Luteipulveratus mongoliensis: one gene and its partner. The protein of the gene in region 2 interacts with the protein of the main gene of each other region in a pairwise test. Links are inferred from orthologs where the notes say so. Each region holds a gene or a part of one and is shown on either strand. Other genes may lie near its edges. The genes, in order: dnaN and rpe.

Region 1 (14,613 bases), 2.4 Mb from region 2 along the record:
TTTCGAGCAGTTCCTCGCGGGTGGCCTCCGGGTTGTCCAAGAACCACTGGGCGCCCGCAGCGACCTCGCGCAGGTTGTGCGGCGGGATCTGTGTCGCCATGCCGACCGCGATACCGGCGGAGCCGTTGACTAACAGGTTGGGGAAGCGCGCCGGCAGCACCGACGGCTGCATCGTCTTGCCGTCGTAGTTGGGCTCGAAGTCGACGGTGTCCTTGTCGATGTCGCGCACCAGCTCCAGGGCCAGCGGCGCCATCCGGCACTCGGTGTATCGCGGCGCGGCCGCACCGTCGTTGCCGGGGGAGCCGAAGTTGCCCTGGCCGTCGATGAGCGGGTAGCGCATCGACCACGGCTGGACGAGTCGCACCATCGCGTCGTAGATCGCGGAGTCACCGTGCGGGTGGTACTGACCCATCACGTCACCGACGACGCGCGAGCACTTGTTGTAACCGCGGTCCGGGCGGTAACCACCGTCGTACATCGCATAGACGATGCGCCGGTGCACCGGCTTGAGACCGTCGCGCACATCCGGCAGCGCGCGGCTGACGATGACCGCCATCGCGTAGTCGATGTAGCTGCGCTGCATCTCGGTGTTGAGGTCAATCGGGTCGACCCGGTTGCCCTCGGTGGGCGGCTGCGTCACGTCAGTCATCTGAATCCTTTCGCCCGTTCCTCTTCCAGCCGCGCGTCGCAAGCTCCTCGCGGTCTGGCATCGTCACCGGGCGGTGAGTTCCCTTGTCGTTCATGCAAATTCGTACGACGCCGTCAGATGTCAAGGAACCGCACGTCCTTGGCATTGCGCTGGATGAACCCGCGCCGCGACTCGACGTCCTCGCCCATCAGGATCGAGAAGATCTCGTCCGCGGCGGCCGCGTCGTCGAGCGTGACCTGGAGAAGGACCCGGTGGTCGGGGTCCATCGTGGTCTCCCACAGCTCCTGGTAGTTCATCTCGCCGAGACCCTTGTAGCGCTGGATCGCGTTGTCCTTGGGCAGGCGCCAACCCTTCGACTGGCCGGCCTGCATCATCGCGTCGCGCTCGCGGTCGGAGAAGGCGAACTCGTGCTCGTGGTTGGACCACTTCAGCCGGTAGAGCGGCGGCTGCGCGAGATAGACGTAGCCCGCCTCGATGAGGGGTCGCATGAACCTGAAGAGCAGCGTCAGCAGCAGGGTCCGGATGTGCATGCCGTCGACGTCGGCGTCAGCCATCAGCACGATCTTGTGATAGCGGGTCTTGCTGAGGTCGAAGTCCTCTCCGATACCCGTGCCGAAGCCCGAGATCAGCGCCTGGACCTCATTGTTGGCCAGCACCTTGTCGATGCGGGCCTTCTCGACGTTGAGGATCTTGCCGCGGATCGGGAGGATCGCCTGGTTGTGCGGGTTGCGACCCTGCACAGCCGAGCCGCCGGCCGAGTCACCCTCGACGATGAAGACCTCGGAGATCGTCGGGTCGTTGGACTGGCAGTCCTTGAGCTTGCCCGGAAGGCCGCCCGACTCCAGCAGGCCCTTACGACGGGTCGCCTCACGCGCCTTGCGAGCGGCCATTCGAGCGGCCGCGGCCTGGACCGACTTGCGCACGATCGACTTGCCCTCGTTGGGGTGCGCCTCCAGCCAGTGCCCGAGCTCGTCCCGCACCGCGCTGGCCACGAAGCCGCGCACCTCCGAGTTGCCGAGCTTGGTCTTGGTCTGACCCTCGAACTGCGGCTCACCCAGCTTCACCGAGATGACTGCTGTCAGTCCCTCGCGGATGTCCTCACCGGTGAGGTTGTCGTCCTTCTCCTTGAGCAGCTTCTGCTGCTTGGCGAAGGTGTTGATCAGGGAGGTGAGCGCGGTCCGGAAGCCCTCCTCGTGCGTACCGCCCTCGTGCGTGTTGATCGTGTTGGCGTAGGTGTGGACCGACTCGCTGAAGGCAGTCGTCCACTGCATCGCGATCTCGACCGAGAGCAACCGGTCTGGGTCCTCGGCCTCGACAGCGATGACGTCCTCGTGGACGGGCTCGCTGCGCTTGGAGGAGTTGAGGTGCTTGACGTAGTCGAGCAGACCGTCGTCGTAGCGGTAGCTGATGGTGCGCGGCTTGGTGTCGACCTCGTGACCCTCGGCCACGGCCTCCTCGACGGCACCCTCCTCGACTTCGCGGGGGCGTTCGTCGGTGAGGCTGATCTTCAGACCCTTGTTGAGGAAGGCCATCTGCTGGAAGCGCGTCCGCAGCGTGTCGAAGTCGTAGTCGGTCGTCTCGAAGATGTCGCCGTTGGCCCAGAACGTGATCGTCGTACCGCTGTCGTCCGGATCCTCGGTCGGTCCGATGTCGGCGAGCGGCGCCTTGCGGACGCCGTCCTCGAACTCCATCTCGTGGATGCGCCCGTCCAGGCGTACCTGCGCGATGAGTCGGTGCGACAGCGCGTTGACGACGGATGAGCCGACGCCGTGCAGGCCACCGGACACCTTGTAGCCGCCACCACCGAACTTGCCGCCGGCGTGCAGCTGGGTCAGGACCAGCTCGACCGTGGAGATGCCGTAGTCCTTGTTGACGCCCACAGGGATTCCGCGCGCGTGGTCGACGACGCGAACCCCGCCGTCAGCAAGCAGTGTCACCTCGATCGAGTCACCGAAGCCGGCCATCGCCTCATCGACCGCGTTGTCGACGATCTCCTGAACGAGGTGGTGCAGGCCACGCGCGCCGGTTGATCCGATGTACATACCGGGTCGCTTGCGGACCGCCTCCAGACCCTCGAGCACCTGAATCGCATCGGCGTCGTACGCGACCTCCGGGGCCGGCTCGCGCGGTGCGGCTTTGGGTGTGGGCGGGGTGGCGTCCTCACCGGCGGGGAGGTCGGGCGTCTCATGAGGCGCGTCAGACACGGTGCTCCTTCTTGCGCGCGGCACAGGTCTGCGCCAGGGCGCAGGCCGAGCCACACAGGTGGCGTGGGACGGTCCGTGTCACCACCTGGCGTACTCACGCATTGGCATGAACGACCACGGTGCACGGACCTTCACCAAGTCTACCTGTCTCCACTCCTGGAACGGGCGCGTGGAGGGCCCTGTGGACACGTGTCAGCCGCAAACCCACCCAGCCGTGAGGGGGGAATCGCAGCCCGGTGTCCCAGCCGGCCTGCGAGCCGCTCGGCCGGATCCGCCTCAGATGACGTAGACGACCGCGCGCTTACCGCCCGAGCAGACCGTCACCGAGCCCCCTGTACAGCTCATGGCGTAGTCCTGCTTGGTCGCGTCACTGTGCGCATTCACGGTGAAAGGGCCGGTCTTCGGGCCGGCCGCCTTGACCGCGGCCGCGACGTTCTGGGCGAAGCCGCAGGTGGTCGTCTGGGACGCCCCGACTGTCGGGCTGCAGACCTTGACGCCGGGCGGCAAGCTCCCAGCGGCGGTACTGGTCGAGGACGACGTGCTCGGCTCAGTGCTGGTGCCCGGCTCGGTCGACGATCCGGGCTCGTCGGTCGAGGGAGCATCGGTGCCGGAATCGCTCGGCGTGCCCGTCGCGGACGGCAGGGGAGTGGGGTCGGCCTTCTTGTTGTCGTCGCCGGACATGCTGAACACCAGGGCAGCGCCGAGCGCGACGAGCGAGAGCAGGATGACCGCGATCGGGCCGACCATGCCGTTGCGCTTGCGGGGCGCTTCCTCGGTGTACGGCTCGGCGTAGGCCGGTTCGGCGTACGACGGATCCTGGTAGCCCTGGTTGCCGTAGCCACCCTGCGGGGCCGCGGGCGCGTACTGATGCTGCGGCTGGCCGTAGTCCGGCGCCGCGGGCGGTGGCACGTAACCCTGCGACGGAGTAGCGCTGTAGGTCTGGGCGGTCTCGGTCGACCCACCGTCCTCGTGGTACGTCGGCGCGGTCTGCGTCTGGCCGCCGTCCGGCTGACCGTCCGGCCGATCCGTCTGCCGCGGCTGGGTGAGGTAGGGGTCGGTCGGGTCCTCGATGACCTCGTCCTCCTCGGGCGGCGTCACCGAGTCGGCACCGCCGCGCGGTGGCTTGGCATAGCCGCCAGGCTCGGCAGGCTGTTGCGGTGCACCCGGGATACGGGCGACGCGGTGGACGTCGGTCTCCGTCGCGTCGGGATCGGGGAAGAACGCGTCGAGGACTCGACGGTCCTTGTCGTCAGGGCGGTCCGGTCCGCTCACGTGCCTGTCACTCTCCTGGTCGGGCGGGTCTCGGTCCTTGAATCCCCGACGTGTCACCGTACGTGGATCGGCCCGAACAAGCACATCAAAGCAAGGGACAAGTTCTCTGTACGTCCCTCAGCCGTACGTGTCACGCGGGCCTTTGCCGCCGTGCACCTTGCGTAGACCGCGGGACCACGACGGAGCCGAAGGTCCGACCACGCGGAGCTCGACCACGACATCGGCGCCGACCGCCTGCTCCATCCGGCCCAGGATGGTCGAGCTGAGCAGCCGCAGCTGAGTCGCCCAAGCCGTGGACTCGGCGCGCACCGTCAGCACGCTGTCCTGGAACGTGACGGGCGCGGTGTGCTGTGCGACGTCCGCACCGACGATCTCCTCCCAACGGCCCATGACGGCTCCAGCCGCGACGTCGACCCGCCAGTCACGGTCGCGCATGAGCCGGTCGACCTGATCGCCGAGAGCCTGGGGATCGCGGCCGGCGCGGTCCTCGCGAGCCGACCACCGTCCCCGGTCGCCGGCCTTCCGACGTCGGATCGCGGGGGAGCCGGGTCGCAGCCCACGATCACGGGCAGCCCTACGCACCCGGGCCAGCGCAGCTGCCGCTGCGTCGACGGTGTCGTCGGCCGGGTTTTCTGAGACGGGCTGCGGGCCCAGCTGACGGGCGGCCGGCGCGTCCTCAGGCGGGTTCACGTGAAACCTCCCCGAGCGTCACGTGGAAGGTCCGACCGGTCAGCGCATCAGGGACATCGTCCGCGACCGCAGCGGTCACCAGCACCTGCTCGGCGTCCTCCACCATGGCCGCGAGCCGGGCGCGCCGGCCGGCATCAAGCTCGGCGAACACGTCGTCCAGCACCAGGACGGGATCCGTCCCGAGGTCAGTGCGCAGCAGCTGGAACGCGGCCAGCCGCAGCCCCAGCGCGAACGACCAGGACTCCCCGTGGCTGGCGTACCCCTTGGCCGGCAGATCGCCCAGCTGCAGGACCAGGTCATCGCGATGCGGGCCGACGAGGGTGACGCCGCGCTCGACCTCCTGGCTGCGGACCTGCGCGAAGGTGTCGTGCATGGCCTGCTGGAGATCGGCCTGCTCAGGCACCTCCCCGGCCGCGATCACCGAGGCCACCTCTTCGTGCACGGATGAGCGGTACGACGCCTGCGCGGCTCCGCGCCCCGCGCTCACCTCGTCGTACGCCTTGGCCAGGTAAGGGGACAGGTCATGCAGCAGCCGCAGCCGCGCGTAGAGCAGCGATGAGCCGACCTGGGCGAGATGGGTGTTCCAGACATCGAGGGTGTGAAGAGCGGATGCCCGCGCCTCGTCCTCGGGCTGGCTCTCATCACGGCGGGGGCGACGAGCACCTTTGCGCAGCAATGGCATCGAGGACTTGAGCAGCGCGTTGCGCTGCTTGAGGATCTTGTCGTAGTCGGCCCGGGCGCCGGCCCAGCGAGGCTGCCGCGCAACGAGGAGCTCGTCGAGGAACCGTCGCCGCTCGGACGGGTCACCTTTGACGAGTGCCAGGTCCTCAGGGGCGAAGAGCACGGTGCGCAGCGCGCCGAGGATGTCGCGCGGGCGGGTCAGTGCCGCTCTGCCGAGGCGAGCACGGTTGGCGCGACCGGGATTGATCTCCAGCTCCACGATCTGTTCACGGCCGTCGCGCACGACGACCGCCCGGATGATCGCCTGCTCGGCGCCGGCTCGGACCAGCGGCGCGTCCTGCGCGACCCGATGGGAGGACAGACTGGCGAGGTATCCGGCCGCCTCGACCAGGTTGGTCTTGCCCTGTCCGTTGAGGCCGACGAACGTCGTGATGCCTGGCTCGAGCTCGACCTCGGCAACCGGGTAGGAGCGGTAGTCGACCAGCGACAGGTGCCGCAGATACATCCGTTCCTCCCTCGCGCCATCTCGCGGAGCATCGGACAAGGGCGTTGATCCGTACGCCGGAAGGTCACCTTCGGCGCACGGGCCGACCCGTCCCCGCGCTAGTGGCTCAGTGCTCGCTGGCCTTCGCGCCAGGCTTGGGCCTGTCGTCCTGCTTCGGCTGAGCAGCAGGGCTGACCTCGCTGTGCCCCTCCTTGGCCGCTCGCCAAGGCTCCTCGCCGAACTTCATCACCTCGTGGCCGCCGAACTGTCCACGCAGCGCGGCGACGGCCCGCATCTGCGGGGAGTTCTCCTGCCGTGAGCTGAAGCGGGCGAACAGTGCGGCCGCCAGCACCGGCATCGGGACCGCGAGGTTGATGCCTTCCTCCAGGGTCCAGCGACCCTCGCCGGAGTCGGTGGAGTACTCGCTGATGCCCTCGAGGTGAGGCGTCTCCTCGAGGGACTTGACCAGGAGGTCCAGCAGCCAGGAGCGGACGACGGTGCCACGGGTCCAAGCCTTGAAGCAGCCTTCGACGTCCTCGACGATGTCCTTGGCCTCGAGCAGCTCGAAACCCTCGGCGTAGGCGTGCATCAGGCCGTACTCGATGCCGTTGTGGACCATCTTCGCGTAGTGGCCGGCGCCGACCTTGCCGGCGTGGACGAAGCCCTCCTCGCGCGGACCTTCGGGTCGCAGCGCGTCGAAGATCGGCATCGCGCGCTCGACGTGCTCGGCGTCGCCGCCACACATCAGGCCGTAGCCGTTGTCCAGGCCCCAGACGCCGCCAGACACACCGCAGTCGACGTAGCCGATGCCCTTGTCCTTGAGCAGCTCGGCGTTGGCCTGGTCATCGGTGAACTTGCTGTTGCCACCGTCGATGACCATGTCGCCCTCGGACAGCAGGCCGCTGAGCTCTTTGATGGTCTCGCGCGTCGGGTCGCCCGCAGGCACCATGACCCAGACGGTGCGCGGTGCCTTGAGCTTGCTGACCAGCTCCTTCAGGTCAGCAACGTCGCTGACCTCAGGGTTGCGGTCGAAGCCGATGACCTCGTGGTCGGCGCGACGGATGCGCTCGCGCATGTTGCCGCCCATCTTGCCCAGACCGATCAGACCCAGCTGCATCGAAATGCTCCTTCGCGCTCTGCGGAAACGGGTGGTGCCCTGGTGGAACGCTACGCCCGCTGCGAGCGGTCGCGAAGACTCCCCACCATCAGGAGTTGTACGGGCCGGCTGACCGAGCCGAGTGGCGTGGTCAGCTGGCGAAACGGACAGGCATCAGGACGTAGCGATAGCTCTCGTCCGCATCGCCGTCCGCCTCGGCCTGCCCGCTCAGGACGGCCGGACGGCTCGGCTGGGTGAACGACAGGCGGGCGTACGACGTACCGAGCGCGCCCAGCCCGTCGAGCAGGAACTGGGGGTTGAACGCGATCTCCAGCTCTGGACCGGTCAGCGTCGCCTCGACCGCCTCGCTCGCCTGCGCGTCGTCACCGGTGCCGGCCTCGATCGCGACCTGGCCCTCGGAGAAGCGCAGCCGGATCGGGGTGTTGCGCTCGGCCACGAGGGAGACACGCTTGACCGCCTCGGTCAGCGCCGCGGTCTCGATGACGGAGACCGAGTCGACGCTGGTGGGGAAGATCGAGGTGACCTTGGGGTACTCACCGTCGAGCAGGCGGGTGGTCGCCCGCCGCTGACCGGCCTCGAAGCCGACCAGGCCGTCGCCACCGGCGGCCGTGCCAAGTGCGATGTCGACCGACCCGGAGGCGCCGAGGGCCTTGGCCGTCTCCGACAGCGTGCGGGCCGGGATCAGTGCAACGTGGCTGGCATCGGTCACGCTCGGGTTCCAGCTCAGCTCGCGCATCGCCAGCCGGTAGCGGTCAGTCGCCAGGAGGGTGATCTTCTCGCCCTCGATCTCGACCCGGACGCCCGTGAGGATCGGCAAGGTGTCACCACGGTCGGCCGCGATCGAGACCTGACCGACCGCCTGGGTGAAGACATCGCCGTTGATGCTGCCCGTGGAGTCGGGCGAGGACGGCAGGGTCGGGTAGTCGTCCGTCGGCATCTGCTGGAGGCTGAAGCGGCTTGAGCCGCAGGTCACCTGCACCTTGGATCCGTCGGTCGCGATCTCGACCGGCTTGCTCGGCAGGCTCCGGGAGATGTCGGCGAGCAGGCGACCCAGCACGAGCACCGTGCCCGGCTCATCGACCTGCGCATCCACCGTGACCCTGGCTGAGACCTCGTAGTCGAAGGCGCTCAGGACCAGGCCCTCGGGCGTGGCTTCCAGCAGCACCCCCGCCAGGACTGGCACCGGCGGACGCGGGGACAGACCTCGTACCGCCCACGTCACTGCTTCGGCCAGCACGTCGCGATCGACCCGGAGCTTCACGTCCACCGTCCCTTGCCTGTCGCGCCACGGTGCGGTGACCGCGCGGCGATCCTTCGTCGTCTGGCTCCGCTCCGGTCACCGACGTCGGTCGTGTGATGGAGCGAGAGAGGACACCCACGCGTACGCCGGGTGCGAGCCGACCCTAGTCGGGTCTTTGGTGGCAATCCAACATCTGGGGCGCACGTTCCTGGTCTGGATGAGTGACGAACGAATGGCTCACTGTCCACGTCATCCCCAGGTACGCGGGGCGGGGCGTCAGCTGGTCGATAAGGGTAGTAGTGGTGATCGCACCTGTGGATTCTGTGGACAACAGCCGTACGGACCGCCATCTCGGTGATCTGGGCTGTGCACAGGGCGTGGAGACAGGGTGTGGATAACTTGCTCGACCTGGGGATAAGTCGGCCGGTCCACGCGTCGTCCCCACTGATTCGACTGTTGATCCACAGGTTGTGCGCAGGGTGTGGGGATCGAAACAGCTCGTGCCGGCGGCGAAACAGGTGTGACTTCTGTGGCGTAGGTGGCGTGAATGGCGTGCTGTGACTTGCCCACAGGTCTATCCCCAGGCTGTGGATAACCGTCGCACACCTTGGTTTTGCGGGCTTATACGGCACGGGCTGCGGTCATCAGCACCGCGATCGAGGGCTTCGCGGGCGCACCGCGTCCCGTCGTGGGTTCGGGGTCGAACGCGAGGGTCATTGTTTTCCACAGGCTTATCCCCATGGTCATCCCCAGGCTTCCCCACAGCCTGTGGACAACGGGTCGGGCCTCACGTTCAAGGCGAGGGTCAATCGCGCCGCGACGAAGGACGTACGCCCAAGGTGGGGGGTGCAGCTGAGATTGATGGTCTTGTGGCCGCTGTGGACCCCGGTACCGAGGCGACAGGCTGAGGGTGTGACCCCCGCTCTCCTTGGCACCCTCGCTGTCCTGGCGCTGATCGACTCCACGTCGTTCGGCACGCTGCTCATCCCGATCTGGCTGATGCTCGCGCCCGGACGCCTCCGGCCGGCCCGGGTGGTGGTCTTCCTCGGGACCGTGGCCGCCTTCTACGCCGTGGTCGGGCTGTTGCTCTCCGCCGGGGTGGCGGCGTTCGTCGACGACCTCGACGGATTCCTGGAGAGCAAGACCGCATTCGCCGTGCAGCTCGTGCTTGGCGTCGCGCTGTTCGCCTATTCGTTCTGGATGGTCCGCAAGAGTCGCCCTCAGCAGGCGGGAGGCGGCCGCCTCACCCGCTGGCGGGACCAGGCGATGGGCGTGGAGACGGCGGACGGTGCGGAGCGCGGGTACCGCGGCCTGGTGACGCTGGCCCTGGCTGCGGCCGGCCTGGAGGTCGCGACGATGCTGCCCTACCTGGGAGCCATCGGGATCCTGGCGAAGGCGGATCTCGCCGTTCCCATGCACGTCGGCGCGCTACTGCTCTACTGCGTGGTGATGATCCTGCCGGCGCTGGTACTCCTGGTCGTCCGGCTCGGAGCACGCCAGCTGATCGAGCCGGTACTGCGCAGGTTCGGTGCCTGGATGGAGCGCTCGAGCCGCGAGACGACGAGCTGGATCATCGGCATCGTCGGTTTCCTGCTGGCGCGCGACGCCGTGGCCCGCCTGTTCGGCTGACGCTCGCGGCGTCGACGGCACTCAGCCCGCGGCAGCGCGGGTGATCTGGCTGGTGAGCTCGGTGATCTGATCGTAGATCGGCCGGCGCTCACCGATCAGCTGCCGGATCTTGCGGTCGGCGTGCATGACCGTGGTGTGGTCCCGGCCGCCGAACTGCTGACCGATCTTGGGCAGCGACAGCTCGGTGAGCTCACGGCACAGATACATCGCGATCTGTCGCGCGGTCACCAGCGTGCGTGATCGCGACGAACCGCAGAGCTCCTCGACCGACACATGGAAGTACTCGGCCGTCTTGGTCATGATCAGGGTGGCCGTGATCTGGCCGGTGCTGGCGCTCGGGACCAGGTCCTTCAGCACGTAGCCGGCGACCTGCTGATCGACCGGCTGCTGCGACAGTGAGGCGAACGCCATGACGCGAATCAACGCACCCTCGAGCTCGCGGATGTTGGTGGAGAACTTGCTGGCGATGAGCTCCAGCACGTCGTCGGGCACGTTCATCCGCTCGGCGATCGCCTTCTTGCGCAGGATGGCGATGCGGGTCTCCAGGTCGGGCGGCGTGACGTCGGTCTGCAGACCCCACTCGAACCGCGACCGCATCCGGTCGGCGAACCCGCTCAGTTTCTTGGGCGGCTGGTCGCTGGTGAGGACGATCTGCTTCTCACCATCGTGCAGCGCGTTGAAGGTGTGGAAGAACTCCTCCTGCGTGCCGTCCTTGCCCTGCAGGAACTGCACGTCGTCGATGAGGAGGACGTCGACGTCGTCTCGGTAGCGCTTCTGAAAGCTGCTCGCCTTGTCGTCGCGGATCGAGTTGATGAAGTCGTTGGTGAACTCCTCGGAGTTCACGTAGCGCACGCGCATGCTCGGGTAGAGGTTGCGCACGTAGTGACCGATCGCGTGCAGCAGGTGCGTCTTGCCCAGCCCGGAGTCGCCGTAGACGAACAGCGGGTTGTACGACTTCGCGGGCGCCTCGGCCACCGCGAACGCCGCGGCGTGGGCGAACCGGTTGCTGGCACCGATGACGAACGTGTCGAACGTGTACTTCGGGTTGAGTCGCGCATCGGTGACCGGCTCGACCGGCCGAGTCGTCGTCATCGGGACTGACGCCCGCAGGGGTACGACGGTGTCGCGGGTCGCACGCTCCTCCGCCTCGGTCTCGGCGACCTCGTCCTCACCGATGCCGGCCTCGCGCGCCTCGGCGCTCCCGTCGACCGTCTGTCGCAGCTGCGGATCGACGGTGATGGCGAGGCGTACGTCGCGGTTGAGGTGTCGACTCAGCGCGGCGGACACCGGCTCGCGCAGGGTCGTCTCGAGAATGTCCTTGGTGTGATCGAACGGCACCGCGAGGAGTGCGGTCTGGTCGACCAGACCGACGAGACGGGTCAACCGCAGAAACGCACGGTCGCGAGCGGCGATGCCGGTCTCCTCAAGTGCTAGCACTGTGGAGTGCCAGACGTGGGCAAGATCCGGTTGATGCTCGCTTACAGTCACCGTGCTCCCCTCCGCTGTGTCGTGGCTACCGCTGCTCCAGCGAACCTAGACTAGGCAGGCAATCCACAGGCTTATCCACAGGCTGTGTACGAAGAGGTGGAGCCGGGTCAGAAGGCCAGACGCTAACAACTCCGAGGGCGCTGGGCAACACCGTGACGGCCATCTTTTGGTTTTCAACGGCCGATGCACGGCGTGTCGTCTGGCCACGTCCGGTAGGCGCGCGTTCAATGGTGCGGTTCGGGCGGACGTACTCAGTTTGACCCGCCTTCCACCACGCCCGTATCGTGGTGGCGACCGTGCCTGTCATGGCCGTTTTCGCATGCTCACTGAGCGCACTGCTGTCGACACCTCACCGGTGGCGTCAACCGTGGACTGTGGGCTTCCGACAGCGGCCGTGACTTGGCCGCAACCGGGCGCTCCATCGCGGGCGTCATCCTGACCACAGCGCAGGCCCTGCCTGTAGACCGACCGGAGACCGCCGTGAGCAAGCGCACCTTCCAGCCCAACAACCGTCGTCGTGCCAAGAAGCACGGCTTCCGTCTGCGCATGCGTACCCGCGCGGGCCGTGCGGTGCTGGCGTCACGCCGCACCAAGGGCCGCGCTCGCCTGTCGGCCTGAGCGCGCGCCGGTCGCGCGGTCGTGGCTGACCTAGGGATGACTGTGCTGCCCTCAGCACATCGCCTGCGCACGGCCACTGACTATCGCGCCGTGCTGCGTGGTCGGACCGACTCCGCTCGGCTCTCCGCCGCTCGCGCCGGGGGCCACCTGCTGGTCGTCCACGCGGCTCGCCACCCAGACTCGTTCAACGACAAAGCCGGCACCGGTGAGCACCCGCTCCCGCGTGTCGGTTTTGTCGTATCCAAGGCAGTCGGGGGCTCGGTCGTGCGCAACCGCACCAAGCGCGTCCTGCGGCACCTGGTTCGCGAGCGTCTCGGTGCGGTGCCGACGGACGTCGACCTCGTCGTACGCGCTCAGCCGGCCAGTGCCGGCGCGACCACCGCCGACCTGGGCGGCGAGCTGGACCGCTTGCTGCGCTCCGTGCTGAAGAGGCTGTCGTGAGCATCCCGGCACCGACTGCGCACGAACGGGCGAGCGTCGCGGCGCTGCCACTCGTCTGGCTGGTACGGCTCTATCAGCGCTTCATCTCCCCGCTGACTCCGCCGTCCTGCCGTTTCATCCCCAGCTGCTCTGCCTACGCCCTGACCGCGCTACGGCGCTACGGGCCGTTCAAGGGCACGTGGCTGGCCGCCCGGCGCTTGCTGCGCTGTAACCCCTGGAACCCCGGCGGTGTGGACCACGTTCCGCATCGCGACACCCACATGCCACACCCGCACTGAGGATCTCAATGATCGACACCATCCTTTTCCCCCTCGAGTGGTTCGTCGCGACCATCATGGTCGGCTTCCACAAGGCGTTCACCTTCGTGGGGCTGCCCTCCGACAACGGTGTGACGTGGGCCCTGTCCATCGTCGGACTCGTCATCGTGCTGCGCATCCTGCTGATCCCGCTGTTCGTCAAGCAGATCAAGTCGTCGCGCCGGTTGCAGCTCATCCAGCCGGAGATGCAGAAGATCCAGAAGAAGTACAAGGGTAAGAAGGACCCTGAGTCTCGGCAGAAGATGACCGAGGAGACGATGGAGCTCTACAAGCGGACGGGCACCAACCCGTTCGGCTCCTGCCTCCCGATCCTGCTGCAGAGCCCGTTCTTCTTCGCGCTGTTCCGCGTGCTGCACGGTCTGCCCAAGATGGCCGACGGTGAGAAGGAAGCGCTTGGGCCGCTGACCCGCAACCTGGCCGAGCAGGCCGAGAGCTCGACCCTCTTCGGCGCGCAGTTGTCCTCGACGTTCCTGAACTCAGATGGCCTCTCGGCGAAGATCGTCACGATGGTGCTGATCGTCCTGATGTCGGCTACGACGTTCACCACGCAGCGCCAGCTGATGACCAAGAACATGCCGCAGGCCGCCTTGGACAACCCGATGGCCAAGCAGCAGAAATACATCATGTACTTGATGCCGCTGATCTTCTTCATCACCGGCCCGAACTTCCCGATCGGCGTGCTCATCTACTGGTTGGTCACCAACCTGTGGTCGATGGGTCAGCAGTTCTACGTCATCCGCCGGATGCCAGCACCCGGATCGGCGGCCGAGAAGGCCCTCGAGGAGCGCAACCGCGCCAAGGGCAAGGAGACCAAGAAGCTCACGGTCCCTGGCCTGTCCTCATCGAAGGACGATGACGAGCCGGATGACGACAAGCCGGTGGCCGCGCCAGGTCGGGCCACAGCGTCTGGCGTCGAAGCGGGCAAGGGCAGCGGTCAGCGCGTCCAGCCCAAGCGCAACACGCCCAAGCGCAAACGCTGAGCGAGCTGAGTTCGCGCCCCGCGCCCCCCTGACCCTGCTGTGTGAGATTCCTGGAGTAACCCCATGACTGAAGACCAGAGCACCCCCACCCACGACGTCGCCGCAGATGCTGACGAGTTGACTGACGGGCTCTCGACGCCTGAGACCTCGGATGCGATCGCGAGCATCGAGCAGGTAGCGCCCGACGCAGATGCCGAGGATCGCGACGAGCAGGACGACGAGATCAGCGCGGATGCGCAGGCGGACAGCGACGGCGAGCCTGACGATGACGGTGACGAGGACGATGAGGAGTCCGGCGACGAGTCACTGTTGGAGCGCGAAGGCGAGGTTGCCGCTGACTTCCTGGAGACCTTGCTCGACATCGCCGACCTCGATGGCGACATCGATGTCGACATCGATGGAGACCGCGCTGCGGTTTCCATCGTGGACAGCGACGAAGGCCGCGTGCCTCGCCGCCTGGTGGGCGACGGTGGCAAGGTGCTGGATGCTCTGCAGGAGCTGACGCGCCTGGCGGTTCAGGCTGAGACGGGCGATCGCAGCCGGCTGATGCTCGATGTGGCCGGCTACCGGGCTGATCGTCGCGCCGAGCTGGTGAAGCAGGCGGAGGCGGTCGTCGAGACTGTTCGTACGACCGGTGAGAGCGCGCCCCTCGAGCCCATGACTGCCTTCGAGCGCAAGGTGGTGCACGACGCTGTACTCGCGGCAGGTCTGTCCTCGGAGTCCGAGGGCGCAGAGCCGCGCCGCTACGTCGTCGTACTGCCTGCGAGCTGAGCGTTTCACGTGGAACCGGACGACGCGCGTGG
Region 2 (14,602 bases):
GCCCGGGGCGGCGCCGGTCACTGCACGCACGATGTCGACGTACGCCGTCCGCCCCAGTGAGGGGTCGATCCCGCCCTGCAGACAGATCTCGGTCGCTCCGAGCGCTTGCGCCTCGGCGGCACGCTGACCGATCTGCTCCAGGGACAGGGTGAAGGCGTCGGCATCCGTCTTGCGTTGAGCGAAGGCACAGAACCGGCAGCCGACGTAACAGATGTTGGTGAAGTTGACGTTGCGGTTGACGACATAGGTCACGTCATCACCGACCACGTCACGACGGATGTCGTCGGCCAGCCGGCAGAGCGCGTCGAGGTCGGCACCATCGCTCGTGACAAGCGCCAAGTAGTCGTCGTCGGACAACCCCGCCGGGTCAGTTTCCGCACGGGACAACGCATCTCGCACGTCGGCGCCCAGCGGCTGCGGCGCGGAGTCGACGCGATGCGCGACCTCAGCCCAGTCGCCGTAGACCTCGTCGAAGTCGCTGCGCCGGTCATCGGTGCGGCCTTCGGTGTCGACCTCACGGTGCAGGTCGACACGTCCGCGGCCGTCACCTGTCGCGGCCAGCCCGCCATCCGGCTCCTGCCACGGTCGCCCCGTGGCGCGAGCGTCCTCCGCGGCCAGGCCGGTCGAGAGATCCGCCAGTGCGCGGACGTGCTCATGGAGCCGCGGGTCGATCCACGGCTCGTCGCGCTCCAAGGCACCGAGGACGTACCTCGGATGAGCCGTCAGACGCTCGGCGAGCCGCAGCCCTGACTCCTCGGTCCACTGGCGCAGCTCGTCGACCTCCGGCCAGGGACGCTCGGGGTTGACGTGGTCGGGCGTGACCGGCGAAACGCCGCCCCAGTCATCGACGCCTGCCGCCAGGAGGCGTGAGATCTGTTGTGGCTCAGACAGATTCGGCGGCGCCTGGACCGTCACAGATGGGCCGAGGAGCAGTCGGGTGACCGCGATGGTGGCGAGATACTCCTCCTCCCCCACATCGGGCGTCGACCGCATCGCGGTGTCGTCCTTGGCCCGGAAGTTCTGGACGATGCACTCCTGGATCGCGCCGTACTCCCGCGCTACCTGCCGGATCGCCAGGATGCTGTCGAGCCGGTCCTGGACGGTCTCACCGATGCCGACCAGGACCCCGGTCGTGAACGGTACGCCGACGCGGCCTGCGTCTTCGAGGACGCGGAGTCGTACGGCCGGGTCCTTGTCGGGAGAGCCGAAGTGCGCACCGCCCGGCTCCGTGAACAGTGCCGTCGAGGTGGTCTCGAGCATCATGCCCATCGACGGAGCGACCGGCTTCAACCGCTGCAGGTCGGACCAGGACATGACGCCGGGGTTGAGGTGCGGCAGCAGCCCGGTCTCCTCCAGCACCCGGATCGCCATGGCGCGTACGTAGGCCAGCGTGTCGTCGTACCCATGCGCGTCGAGCCACTCCCGCGCTGCCGGCCACCGATCCTCCGGGCGGTCACCGAGCGTGAAAAGCGCTTCCTTGCAGCCTTGGGCGGCACCCTCGCGCGCGATTTCCAGCACCTCGTCGGGCGACAGGAAAGCAGCCGGCAGACGGTGCGGCACGGTCGCGAATGTGCAGTAGTGGCAACGGTCCCGGCACAACCGGGTCAGCGGGATGAACACCTTGCGTGAGTACGTGACGACCTCTGGACGCCCGGCCTTGAGCATCGCGGCATCACGCACCCGGGAGGCTGGCTCGAAGAGCGCCTCCAGGTCCTCGCCGCGCGCGCCGAGCAGGACGAGCGCCTCACCCTCGTCCAGCGTCTTGCCGTCACGTGCCCGGGCCAGTGCCCGTCTCATACCGCTCGAAGAGGTCACTCGCAGCAGGCTACGTGAGGCCCTTCAGCGTCACGGCAGTGGCGACAGCTGCAGTGGCCGCCTCGTGACCCTTGTCCTCGATCGAGTCGGGCAGACCGGCACGGTCAAGGGCTTGCTTCTCGGTGTCACAGGTCAGCAGACCGAACCCGACGGGTGTCCCGGTGCGCACCGAGATGTCCGAGAGCGCGGACGTGGCCGCATGGCAGACGTAGTCGAAGTGCGGTGTCCCACCACGGATGACGACACCGAGAGCCACGACAGCGTCGTACGACGGAGCGAGGCGCGCGCAGGCGACGCCGAGCTCGAAGCTGCCGGGCACGCGTACCAGCGTGACGTCCTCGACCTGCGCGTCGGCGAGCCCGCGCTGGGCACCGTCGACCAGACCGTCCATGACCGTCGTGTGCCAGGAAGCCGCGACGATCGCGACCCTGAGTCCCGTCCCGTCGACCGCGATCTGTGGCGACCCGTGCCCGCTCATGCGGACGCCGCCTCAGCCTCGAGGAGGATGTCGTGTCCCAGGCGGTCACGCTTGGTCGTGAGGTACGCCGTGTTGTCGGCGGTCGCGGGCACGTGCACCCGGTCAACGCCGACGATGTCGATCCCGGACCGCGCCAGCGCCTCGACCTTGACCGGGTTGTTGGTCATCAGCCTCAGCCGCTCGACACCGAGGTCCCGCAGGATCGCGCCGGCCGCGCCGTACTCGCGGTCGTCGATCGGGAGTCCCAGCTCGGTCTGCGCGTCGACCGTGTCAAAACCGTTGTCCTGCAACGCATACGCCTGCAGCTTAGAGAGCAGACCCACGCCACGACCCTCGTGCCCGCGCAGGTAGACGACCACGCCACCTTCACGACTGACCCGCTCCAGGGAGCGGTCCAGCTGCGGGCCACAGTCACATCGGCGCGAGCCGAAGACGTCGCCGGTCAGGCACTCCGAATGAACCCGCACCAGCGGGTGGTCGCCGTCCAGACCGCGCCCGCTGATCAGCGCCACGTGCTCAGCGCCGGTCACCCGGTCCCGGTAGCCGACGACCTGGAAGATGCCGTGCGACGTGGGCAGGCGCGCCTCCGCGACCCGCTCGACGCGATCATGCTTCTCGCGCCACTGGACGAGCTGCTCGATCGTGATGACCGGCAGATCGTGCTCGGCACCCAGCTCCAGCACGGCAGTCAGCCGCATCATGGTGCCGTCGTCGTGCTGCAGTTCCGCGAGCGTCGACACGGGGTTCAGCCCTGCCAGCCGGGGCAGGTCGACGCCGGCCTCGGTGTGCCCACGCCGGACCAGGACGCCGCCGTCCTTCGCGCGCAGCGGCAGGACGTGTCCGGGCCGGATGAAGTCCTGCGGTGTCGCGTCGGCGTCGGCCAGCAGCCGGATCGTGCGCGCTCGGTCGGCTGCACTGATCCCGGTGGTCACGCCCTCGGCGGCGTCCACGGACACGGTGTACGCCGTACGGAACGGGTCCCGGTTGTGCTCGACCATGAGCGGCAGGCCGAGCCGGTCGGCGTACGCCTCGGGCAGCGGCGCGCACAGGTAGCCCGAGGTGTGCCGCACCATCCAGGCGACCCACTCGTCGGTGAGTGTGTCCGCGGCGAGGATGACGTCGCCCTCGTTCTCGCGGTCCTCGTCATCGGTGACCAGGACCGGTCGGCCATCGCGCATCGCTTGCAGCGCGTCCTCGATCGATGAGAGCGCGTTCATTTCTCCACCATTCGCTCTGTCGCTCATGCCGCCACCTCCACAGGAGTCGGTTGCTCGGTGCGCGTCGCGCGCAGCCAGACGGTGAACCCGTAGATGACCAGCCCCGCGTAAATCACGTAGAGGATGGCTGACGGGTAGTACTTGGAGTGCCACAGCAGCGGCACTCCGACCAGATCAACGGCGACCCAGGCGAGCCAGAAGTCGTTCCAGCCGCGAGCCATCGCATAGGTCGCGACCATCGATCCGACGAAGATCCAGGCGTCGCACCAGTAGTACCAACGCTCCGCGGGCCAGCCCGCGCCGATCTTGGCGAACACCGCCTGCGTGACCAGGACACCGGCCACCCAGACGATCAGATAGCCGACACGCTCCTGCGTGGTCGCCCAGCGCGGGCTGATCGCCGGCTTGTCCGCACCCCGCAGCTTGCGGCTCTCGTTCCAGATCCACCACCCGTAGATCGAGGTGATGATGAAGAAGACCTGCCGCCCGGCCTGACCGAACAGCGGCCCGCTCCCGGTGTTGGTGATACCGACGCCGAGGAAGACGGTGAAGAGCATCGCGTTGCCGATGATGCCGACGGGCCAGGCCCACACCTTGCGTCGCATGCCGCCGATCGCGGAGGCGAACCCGAACAGGTTGCCGAGGATCTCGCGCCAGGTGATCGGGTGACCCGAGATGGTCAGGTGCGCGTCGTAAATGCGCTCGAAGAGGTTCACGCGCTGACTCCTGTCGGCGCGCCACTGGCGAGCAGCCGCTCGACGTACTTCGCCAGGACATCGACCTCGAGGTTGACCAGGTCACCAACTCCCTTACGCCCCAACGTGGTCAGGTCCAAGGTCGTGGGAATCAAGGACACGCTGAACGTGCCGTCGGCGACTGCCGAGACTGTCAACGAGACACCGTCGACGGTGATCGAGCCCTTCTCTACGACGTAGCGTGCGAGCTCGACCGGCAGCTCGAACGTGACGACCTCCCAGCGGTCTCCAGGCTCCCGAGACACGATCGCTGCGGTGCCGTCCACATGGCCCTGCACGACGTGGCCACCGAAGCGGCCGTTCGCGGGCATGGCTCGCTCGAGGTTGACCGGATCGCCCACCGTGAGTCCGCCGAGGCTGCTGCGCTGCAACGTCTCGGCCATCACGTCGACGCCGAACACCTGGCCCTTCACCTCGACCACGGTCAGACAGACGCCGTTGACGGCGATCGAGGCACCGTGCACGGCGTCCGCCGTGACCGTGGCACCGCGCAGCCAAAGCACGGCGGAGTCGGACCCGTGCTCGAGGCGCTCCACGGCGCCGAGCTCCTCAACGATCCCGGTGAACATCACAGATCTCCTTCGACAGGTCTCGGCCGCAGGCGCAGCCGGACGTCTTGGCCGAGCTGCTCGATATCGAGCAGCTCGAGATGGTGGGCGGCCGACAGGGTCGGCACGCCGAGTGAGGCGACCAGCGACGGGCCGTCGCCGAGCAGGGTGGGAGCGACGTAGACAAGCGCCTCATCGACCAGGCCAGCGCGCAGGAAGGCAGCCGCGACGGTCGGGCCGCCTTCGAGCCACAGGTGACGAATCCCCTTGTCCTGCAACGTCTTCAGTACGACCTCGGCCGAGTGAGTGCGCGCGTGCCAGACCTCGCCCGGCCCGTTGACGCGCGCGTCCGCGGGGACGTCACGCTCGCCCATGACGACTCGGAGCGGCTGCACTCCGACTGGGCGGTCCTCGGCGTCGCGCACGGTCAGAGAGGGGTCGTCCGTCAGCACGGTGCCGGTGCCGACCAGGATCGCCCCGGCCGTGGCACGACGGCGGTGCACGTCCGCGCGCGCCCCCGCGCTGGTGATCCAGCGACTGGTGCCGTCGAGTGCGGCGACGCGACCGTCAAGGGTTGAGCCGACCTTCCACGTCACGAAAGGGCGACCGTGGACAGCGCTGAACGCCCACGGCCGGTTCAGATCCTCGGCACCGGTCCCGCTCACCGGTCCGGTGACATCAATCCCCTGTGAGCGCAGGAGTTCGGCTCCCCCGCCGGCCACAGGGCTCGGGTCGGCCTGGGCAAAGACCACCCGACGTACACCGGCTGCCAGGAGCGCCCGGGTGCACGGCGGCGTACGGCCCTCGTGGGAGCAGGGCTCAAGGCTGACGTACGCCGTCCCACCGGATGCACGATCGCCGGCGGCTTGTAGCGCGACGACCTCGGCATGCGGCGTACCGGCTCCGTGGTGCCAGCCCTCGCCGACCACCTCGCCCTGCGCGCTGAGGATCACGGCACCGACTCGGGGGTTCGGATCGGCGAGGCGACCCTGAGCGGCGAGCTCCACGGCACGCGAGAGCAGCGCAGCATCCTGCTGCGTCAGGCCTACGGTCATGGCCCACTCCCTCTCGCTCGCGACGGCGAGCTCCGGGGTGGACTGGTGACGTCAAAGGGTCGACAAGGCTCGACCCAGTGAGCGGCCCTCGCCGAAGCGGGACCGGACATCACCGGCAAGCGGTCGCCAAAGAGCAACCGCCACGTGCGCCTCCCATCCGGACTTTCACCGTCGGTCCTGGAGTTCCACCAGGTCAACCGACCACCCGAAGGTGGCCGGGTCGCGGACTATCACCGCCGGCTCGGAATTACACCGACCCCGGAGCACGTACTGCTACCCATAAGTATGCACCACGACGATCATCACGGCACTTCGTGTATCCCCGTGGACGAGATGGCAGGCCGATCGTCGGGTGGATTCAGTGGGTGTGCTGGGAGGCGAGCTCGCGCAGCTCCCCGATGGCGTTCGCCGCGTCGTCGGCGCCGTAGACCGCCGAACCCGCGACGAACACATCGGCGCCCGCCTCAGCACACTGCTCGATGGTCTTGGCCGAGACTCCCCCATCGACCTGCACCCAGATCTCACCGCCGTGACGCTGCACGGCGTCGCGGACCTGCCGCACCTTGGGCATCTGATCTGCCATGAAGGACTGCCCGCCAAAACCTGGCTCGACCGTCATCACGAGCACCATGTCGAGCTCGGGCAGCAGGTCCTCGTAAGGCGCGAACTCCGTCTTGGGCTTCAGCGCCATGGCCGCTCGGGCGCCGGCCGCCCGCAGCGAACGCGCAAGCGCCACAGGGTTTTTCGCCGCCTCGATGTGAAAGGTCACGGACTTGGCACCGGCCTCGGCGTACGACGGTGCCCACCGGTCAGGGTCATCGATCATCAGGTGACAGTCGAGTGGGATCGGGCTGACCTTCTGCAACGCTTCGACCACCGGCAGGCCCAGCGTCAGGTTGGGCACGAAGTGGCCGTCCATGACGTCGACATGGGCCCAGTCCGCATTGGAGATGCGGTCGAGCTCGCGCTCGAGGTTGGCGAAGTCAGCGGACAGGATGCTCGGCGAGATCTGCAACGGAGGGTCCCTTGGGGTGTCAGCGGGGCTGCTTGCGAAGCAGCGCGAAGTACATGGCGTCGGTGCCGTGGATGTGCGGCCACAGCTGGACGGTCGGGCCGTCGCCCAACCTGTCGATCGGCGCGCCCTCTGCGTCGATGAACAGGGGCCGCGCGTCCTCGAGCACGACATCGGTGCGGTCGCCCACGATGTCGTCCACAACCAGTTGCGTCTCGGCCACATGAGGGCTGCACGTCGCGTAGCCGATCACGCCTCCCGGGCGCGTCGCCTCGATGCCCGAGACGAGCAGCTCGCGCTGGAGGGCCGACAGCTGAGGGACGTCGGACGCCTGTCGGCGCCAGCGTGACTCGGGGCGTCGGCGCAGCGCTCCGAGGCCGGTGCACGGCGCGTCCACCAGCACACGGTCGTACGTGTCGGGCTCCTCCGCGCCGAGGTCGCGACCATCGCCGGTCCCGACCATCACCTCGACGTCCGCATCGAGAGCCGCACGCAGCGTCTTGCGCACCAGCTCGGTGCGGTGCTCGCTGACCTCGTTGGCGAACAGCACGGCACCGCGCTGCGCGGCGAGCGTCGCGAGGAGAGCTGCCTTGCCTCCGGGCCCGGCGCACAGGTCGAGCCACTGCTCACCGTCCGGGTTGGGGTTCTGCACGGTTGCCGCGGCGAGCGCCAGGGCGAGCAGCTGGGAGCCCTCGTCCTGCACGGCCGCACGCGTCTGGCGGACGGCGGCGATCGCGGCCGGGTCGCCCGACTCCATGATCGCGGCCAACGGCGACAACGAGGACGCCTCTGCGCCCGCCTCGACGAGCTCTTCAACGGTCGCAAGACCAGGACGAGCCACGAGCGACACGCGTGCCGGGTCGTTGTCCGCGGCAAGCAGGCGCTCGAGGTCACCGTCAACCGTCTCGTCGGTGGATGCGCCGTGCGCGACCAGCGCCGCGCGCAGGGCACGCACCACCCAGCCCGGATGGGAGTACTCCACCGAAAGGGCATCGACCCGATCCCGGCCTGCGGTCACCTCGGTGACCCACTCCTCGCGAGTGCGCTCACTGATACGCCGCAGCACCGCATTCACGAACCCCGCGGCACCGGCTCCGTTGACACTGCGCGCCAGCGCGACCGTCTCGGACGCGGCGGCGTGCGAGGGCACCCGCATCCCGAGCAGCTGGTGGGCGCCGAGGCGCAACGTGTCCAGGACGGGCGGGTCGATCTGTGTCGCGGGGCGTCCGGCGGCCAGCTCGATCACAGGGTCGTAGAGCCCCCGCATCCGGATCCCGCCATAGGTCAGCTCAGTCGCGAATCCGGCATCGCGTCCCTCAAGTCCTGCGTTGCGCAGGATGCGCGGGAGCTCGAGGTTGGCGTACGCGCCACGGTCGACCGCACGCGCCACGTCGTACGCCGCCCGCCTGGCCGGATCGCCCTCTCGCCGCCGGTCGGACGGCCGGCTCGCGGAGCGTGCGCGGTCGCCGGAGCGCCGCGCGTCCGGCCGCTGCCGACCTCGTGAGTTGCGATAACTGCCACCGTCGCGTCCTTCAGGCACCCAGAACCTCCTCGTCACCGGCTCGTACGCCGCGAGCCCAGTCTGCGGCCGCCATCGGCTTCTTGCCAGCCGGCTGCACCAGGCCGAGTCGTACGGGGGTGGTCGCCGTGCCGACGAGAACCTCCCGTTTGGCGACCCGAAGGTGGCCGGGCGGCAGAGCAGCAACGTCAGCAACGGGCTCGACGGGTTGGATCTTGAGCCGCTCACCACGGAAGGTCGACCACGCACCCGGCTCAGGCGTACAGGCTCGGACTCGACGATCGACCGCGAATGCTGGTTGCTGCCAACGGATCTCAGCATCCTCGACGGTGATCTTCGGTGCGAGAGACACGCCTTCGGCCGGCTGGGGCACCGGCAGTGCGCTCCCATCGGCCAGGGCATCGAGCGAGGCGACGAGCAGGCCGGCACCGGCCTTGCCCAGTCGCTCGAGCAGGTCGCCGCTGGTGTCGGTCCGCCGGATCGTCTCGGTCAGGGTGCCGAGGACGGGTCCGGTGTCCATGCCTTCTTCGAGGATGAACGTGGTAGCACCGGTGACCTCGTCGCCCGCCAGCACGGCGTGCTGCACCGGAGCAGCCCCGCGCCATGCGGGCAGCAGTGAGAAGTGCAGGTTGATCCAGCCGAGCCGAGGGATGTCCAGGGCAGACCGCGGCACCAGCGCGCCATAGGCGACGACCGGGCAGGCATCGGGGCTCAGGGCGGCGAGCCGCGACTGGAACTCCGGATCCGACGGGCGACCGGGAGCCAGCACCTCAAGACCGACCTCCTCGGCACGGCGACGGATCGGGGAGGTCGCAGCCCGACGGCCACGACCCGCGCGCGCGTCGGGACGGGTGATGACGGCGACGACCTCGTGATCGGAGTCGAGGAGGGCATCGAGGGACGGCAGGGCGACCTCAGGCGTGCCGGCGAAGACCACGCGCACCGGTCATCGCCCCCGGCCGAAGGTCGGGTGCGGGGACTCGCGGATGATCGGTCCCGGCTGCCCGGCCCACTCCGCGTCACGAATCTCCTTGAGAGCCAGACGGCGCGCCTCATGGTCAAGCCGGTCGACGAAGAGGATGCCGTCCAGGTGGTCGGTCTCGTGCTGGAGACAGCGCGCCATCCGATGGGTGCCCTCGATGGTGATCGGCTCGCCGTACATGGAGAAGCCTTTGGCCACCGTGCGCACAGCCCGCGGTGTGTCGAAGACCAGGTCCGGGATCGACAGGCAGCCCTCGGGGCCACACTCGATCTCCTCTGACAGCTCGAGGTCCGGGTTGATCAGATGCCCGACCTGCCCGTCGATGAAATAGGTGAACACCCGCAGCCCCACACCGATCTGAGGCGCCGCGAGACCCGCGCCGGGCGCATCCAGCATGGTGTCCTCGAGGTCAGCGACCAACCGGCGCAGCTCGGCGTCGAAGTCGACGACCGGGGCTGCGGGCGTACGCAGGACGGGGTCTCCGAAGAGTCGGATGGGCTGGACGGGCAACGGGGACCTCACGAGCGGACGAGACGGGAGTGCTCACAGCGACTGATCGACGATGCCGGCTCGGCGGAGCCTGCGAGCCGATTGGAGGAGGAGATCAGTCCGACGAACACTCTAATGACCGGCACTTCTGGAATGACCAGCGGCAGCCGTCCCAACGCGTAATGTTCCATCAGGGAGTCGATATGCCGCGCAGGGTGGGGAGGTGGGGACATTGACGCGAGGACCGGGACGACCGACCCAGATCTTGGGCGACATGTCCGACCCGCAGGGCGGCGCCGTCGATCTGCGCGCGCGCGTGGCCTGGCTGGCTCGCGTGTCGCGCTGTGCATCCTCCGATCCCGAGGCCACCAAGCAGGTTGCGTTCGCCGACCGGATGCGCGCGGTCGGGGTGAGCGCGAGCAGCACCAAGGTGTCCCTGTGGGAGAACGCCCACCAGCCGATGACGCTGGCCGTCCTTGCCGGCTATGAGAAGGTCCTCGATCTCGCGCCGGGTCAGCTGCAGGCGACCTGCGAGGGCTTGAGCCGCTCGATCTCCGCGAGCGGCCGACCGTCGCTGCAGCGGGCCCGCGCACTCGGTGGCGGTCAGCAGCTCCTCGACACGGTCTACGACGCAGCCAGCCGGCACGCGACGACGGGCGGCGACTGGTTCGCCTTGACGTCCTACTGGGACCACATGAGCGACACGATGATCCCCATCGCGATCGTGCGTTCCCTGACCGCGACCCTGCTGAGCGAGATGGTCCGCTCTTGCGGCACGGCCTATGTGACCCGTTATCAGGCGCTGTGCCACCTCGCCGATCACCCGGTCTACGCCCAGGTCCTGGTCGACACGATCCTGGACTTCATCGCCGTCCCAGGGGTCGAGCCGGTCATCGACGCCATCAGCCTGATGGGCGAGGGCCTGGCTGAGCAGACGGCACCGGTGCTGCTCGACCTCGGTGCCGACCAGTTCGGGCGGGTGCGGACCGGAGCTGTCGGCGCGCTCACCAACCAGATCCGGATGGGCACGTTCCCGCTCTCACTACGGCCGCGGCTGCGCCAGTTGATCGGCGCGTTGTGCGCGGGATCTCTGGACGACGCGCGGCTGGCTCGGCAGCTCATCGTCCGGCTGCCCGAGGAGGACCAGGCCGAAGGGCTCGCCCTGCTGCGCCGTCGCACCGCGCCGGCGCCTTCGGGCACGGCACGGTCTCTCCCGCCGCCCACGGCGCCCGTTGACCTGGCGCGCTTCGAGCGCGCTGCCCAGCAGGCCACGGGCCTGCCGAGTGATCCGGTGCTGCGGCGTCTGCTGCAAGAGGTCCATGTGCACGACCGCACTGAGCTGCGCCACCACGCGTGTCTGCTGCTGATGGCCAGCCCCTATCGCGCCAGCCTGGCGTCCGTCGCGGCCGAGCTGCTGGTCGAGCGGCCGGGCAGCCCCAGCTCGGTCAGTGCGGCGATCATGCTGTCCTACCTCGCGCTGCCCGAGCACACCGACACCCTCATCGAGCTGACCCGGCACCCGCAGCCAGGGGTTCGCCAGGCGGCACTCACCGCGATCACCCACGCGGCCGGCGTACCAGCCGACCTCGACCTGCTGGCTGCATCCTCGACGCCGGACACACCCGACGCCGCGGCACGCTACGCCGCCGGCATGGGCGCCCACCCGTCGCTGCCGGAGTGGGCGAGGTCAGCGGACATGTCGACCGATGTCCGCGAACGCTGCCGCTGGTGGCAGCGCAACGGCTCGGCCGTACGCAGCTGACCTGCTGACTTAGCGCCGCGGCTGCAGCGGTAGTCCGCGCACGATGAGGTCCTCGCGCAGATGGCCGGTGTCGGTGAAGAGGATGGCGTCGAGACCGGCGGCCGTCGCGGCTTGCACATTGGCCTCGCTGTCATCGATGAAGACACAGTCATCGAGCCCACCGACGTGCCGGATCCGCTCACCGAGGACCTCGAAGATCTCGGGATCAGGCTTGGCGACCTCCTCCTCGCCGGACACGATGATGTCCTCGAACACGTCGAGGAAGTCGAAGCGGTCCAACGCCTTGGGGAAGAGCTCCTCCGACCAGTTGGTCAGGGCGAACAGCGGCACCTTGGCCTGGTGCAGCTCACGCAGGATGGCAACGGTGTCCTCGACCTCACCCAGCAGGGACGCGCCGAAGTTGGAGCGGTAGGAGCGGATCTCCTGCTCCAGGTGTGGGTGCGAACGGAGCGCGAGCTGCTCCCCCTCGTCCCACCTGCGACCGGCGTCCTGGGCGTGGTTCCACGCGGTGAAGTCGAACGCCGGGTCGGCCACGAAGGCCTCAGCACGCTCCTGGCCGACTGCAGCGGCGATCGCGGGCACGGGGTCCCAGCGGATCAGGACGTTGCCCAGATCGAAGACCACGGCATCCACCGGGTTGGGCGCGATGTCGTCCTGAAGGTCCAGGGCGAAGGGCGCTTCGACGCTCTCGTGCTGCGACTCGCTCATACCCCCACACCCAACCAGGACCACCCGACAGCACCACCACGGGGTCACGCCGGCGTCGGTCTGGTCAGAGCAGGCTCGGGTCCGGGTCGACGCGGACCCCGATCGCGACGTCCTTGCGTGCGCTACGGGCGGCTCGCATCGCGGTGAGGCGAGCGAGCACCAGGGCCGCCTGGTCGTGCTCACACCGCAGCAACAGGCGCTGCCCGTCCTCGGACTCGCCCGCTCGCCGGGTGCCGACCGGCAGCGGACCCAGCACCTCCACGTCCGTCGGCAGGTCGAGGGCTGTCAACGCGCCGCTCAGCTCCACGCGGGGGCCGGTCAGCTCAGCGACCCAGCAGCTCGGCGGCAGACGCAGCTCGGCACGCTCATGCAGCTCCCGCTCGGCGAACCAGCCTGGGGCCCATCGCACCAGAGCCTCCACGGCCGGGATCGTGGTGTGGGTCGGCGCGCCGCACAGCACGACGACTCCCCCAGCCGTGCTGGGACGGGTGAGCGCGGCGGCAGCCGTCCATCGACGTACGGCCTCGGCCTGCGCCTCCAGCACCGGACGGTCCAAGAAGGCCCACGCGTCGAGCAGCAGCGTGGCGGCATAGCCGGACTCGGCCACAGGCTCAGCTCCGGGTGTGGCGATGACCAGGGACGGATCGGGGCCTACCCGGTCGAGCATCTCGCCGGCCGCCGAGCGGTGCAGAGGCACGCCGGGGAACGCTCGCCCCAGCTCCTCAGCCGTACGCCGGGCTCCGACCACGCTGGACCGCAGCCGGGTGTCGTCGCACTCCGGGCACCGGAAGGCCGGTTCGACCCGCCCGCACCAACGGCAGGCCGGGGGACGATCCGGTGACACGAGTCCGAGGGGGCCGTGACAGGTCGCGCACCTGGCGGGTGTCCGGCAGCGCTGGCAGGACAACGACGGCAGGTAGCCACGGCGCGGGACCTGCACCAGCACCGGTCCCGACTGCAGCGCCTCCTTGGCGGCCGCCCAGGCGCGTGACGGCAGGTGTGCCAGTGCGGCCGGCCCCGAACGCTCGACGTCGCGTTCGTCGCCGGTCACGACCGTGCGTGGGTGGGCCGACCGGTCGCGCGGAGCCTCCACAGCTCGGACTCGACCCGCCTCGAGCCAGGCCTGCACCGGCACCGACCGCGTATGCCCCCCGAGGACCAGCGCCGCGCCCTGCTGCTCGGCGCGCATCGCCAGGACGTCACGAGCGTGGGCATAGGGCGCCCGCGGCTCGGTCAGCGCGTCGTCGCCGTCGTCCCAGCAGACGAGCAGACCCAGGTCACGGACCGGCGCGAACGCCGCGGCTCTGGTGCCGACGACACAACGGACGTGTCCACGCAACAGCTTGAGCCAGGCGGTGTAGCGAGCCTGCGGGCCCTGATCCGCGCTGAGGCGTACATGCTGCCCCGCGCCCAGGCGATCCCGTAAGGCCTCGTCCAGCCTCTCGGTGTCACGTCCGTCCGGCACCACGAGAACGACTCCGCGGCCGGCGCTCAGGGCCGTCTGAGCGAGCTCGGCGAGGGCACTCGGCCAGTCGAGCTCGGGCCCGACGGTCGGGCGCGCGAGCCAGGAGGCGGCCGGCGCACCCCCGTCGGCGATGCGTTGGAGGAGGGCGGGCCCTGCGGGGTATGGCTCCCAGGCCACGTGGCGCGTTGCTCCAGCGGTCTCGGGCGCACTCTCCGGCGGCGCCATCGCCAGGGCCTTCTCGGCGCGCGCGTGGCGAGGCGGGATCGCCAGGCGGAGGACATCGCCGAGTGTCCCGGCGTACTGGGCCGCGACACCGCGGGCCAGCTGGAGTACGTCGTCGGTGAGCACCGGCTCCGCACTGACCACCCGGCGGATGGGCGTCAGCCGGCCCGTGTGCTCAGCCTCAGCCCGGCGCTCGAGCAGGAACGCGTCGACGTCCTGCCCGGCGAACCGCACCTTGAGCCGACACCCGGGAACGGCGTCGTCGGCGAGTGTTGCGGGCACGGAGTACTCGAACGGGCGGTCCAGGTGTGGCAGACCGGTGTCGACGTGTACGACGGCCACTGGGTCCTTGCTGGCAAGAGCCGGTCCCGTGCGCGGCCGCGGAGTGGACGCAGGCGCGACAGCCTGGAGCAGCGCGAGCTGCTCAGCTGCGGCGGACGCACCCTCCTCGGTCATGGCGCAGTTCTATCGGTCCAGGGCGACACGCGTGCACCCGGGACCGGCCCAGGAGACGACGATGCCGCCTGGTCACAAGGACCAGGCGGCATCGGTGAGACGAGCGTCAGCCGCGGACG

What was found.
Region 1: the proteins of rpe (region 2) and dnaN interact in binary tests that used the Escherichia coli proteins (3 or more experiments, as listed by UniProt). The link is inferred for Luteipulveratus mongoliensis from one-to-one orthologs.

What each region holds. Positions count from the first base shown.
Region 1 is NZ_CP011112.1:496,657-511,269, forward strand. The notes cover bases 6,294-9,121. They hold dnaN (DNA polymerase III subunit beta), read right to left. Parts: upstream 8,359-9,121; coding sequence 7,228-8,358; downstream 6,294-7,227. Other genes in these bases: gnd (phosphogluconate dehydrogenase (NAD(+)-dependent, decarboxylating)), read right to left, coding at 6,294-7,103. In the rest of the region: gyrA (DNA gyrase subunit A), read right to left, coding at 1-649; gyrB (DNA topoisomerase (ATP-hydrolyzing) subunit B), read right to left, coding at 763-2,853; VV02_RS02350 (hypothetical protein), read right to left, coding at 3,130-4,125; VV02_RS02355 (DciA family protein), read right to left, coding at 4,243-4,815; DNA replication/repair protein RecF, read right to left, coding at 4,802-6,001; more of gnd, read right to left, coding at 6,108-6,293; VV02_RS02375 (GAP family protein), read left to right, coding at 9,250-9,966; chromosomal replication initiator protein DnaA, read right to left, coding at 9,988-11,454; rpmH (50S ribosomal protein L34), read left to right, coding at 11,935-12,072; rnpA (ribonuclease P protein component), read left to right, coding at 12,109-12,513; membrane protein insertion efficiency factor YidD, read left to right, coding at 12,510-12,791; membrane protein insertase YidC, read left to right, coding at 12,800-13,810; VV02_RS02405 (Jag family protein), read left to right, coding at 13,874-14,581; 16S rRNA (guanine(527)-N(7))-methyltransferase RsmG, read left to right, coding at 14,591-14,613. UniProt on the Escherichia coli protein: Confers DNA tethering and processivity to DNA polymerases and other proteins. Acts as a clamp, forming a ring around DNA (a reaction catalyzed by the clamp-loading complex) which diffuses in an ATP-independent manner freely and bidirectionally along dsDNA.
Region 2 is NZ_CP011112.1:2,929,585-2,944,186, reverse strand. What follows is about bases 5,056-7,872. They hold rpe (ribulose-phosphate 3-epimerase), read right to left. Parts: upstream 6,884-7,872; coding sequence 6,227-6,883; downstream 5,056-6,226. Other genes in these bases: VV02_RS14000 (RsmB/NOP family class I SAM-dependent RNA methyltransferase), read right to left, coding at 6,903-7,872; ribD (bifunctional diaminohydroxyphosphoribosylaminopyrimidine deaminase/5-amino-6-(5-phosphoribosylamino)uracil reductase RibD), read right to left, coding at 5,056-5,868. In the rest of the region: VV02_RS14035 (bifunctional FO biosynthesis protein CofGH), read right to left, coding at 1-1,815; ribH (6,7-dimethyl-8-ribityllumazine synthase), read right to left, coding at 1,826-2,293; VV02_RS14025 (bifunctional 3,4-dihydroxy-2-butanone-4-phosphate synthase/GTP cyclohydrolase II), read right to left, coding at 2,290-3,510; nicotinamide riboside transporter PnuC, read right to left, coding at 3,534-4,226; VV02_RS14015 (riboflavin synthase), read right to left, coding at 4,223-4,834; more of ribD, read right to left, coding at 4,834-5,055; more of VV02_RS14000, read right to left, coding at 7,873-8,420; fmt (methionyl-tRNA formyltransferase), read right to left, coding at 8,413-9,342; def (peptide deformylase), read right to left, coding at 9,346-9,903; VV02_RS13985 (hypothetical protein), read left to right, coding at 10,145-11,632; VV02_RS13980 (HAD family hydrolase), read right to left, coding at 11,642-12,340; VV02_RS13975 (primosomal protein N'), read right to left, coding at 12,405-14,483; metK (methionine adenosyltransferase), read right to left, coding at 14,590-14,602. UniProt on the Escherichia coli protein: Catalyzes the reversible epimerization of D-ribulose 5-phosphate to D-xylulose 5-phosphate.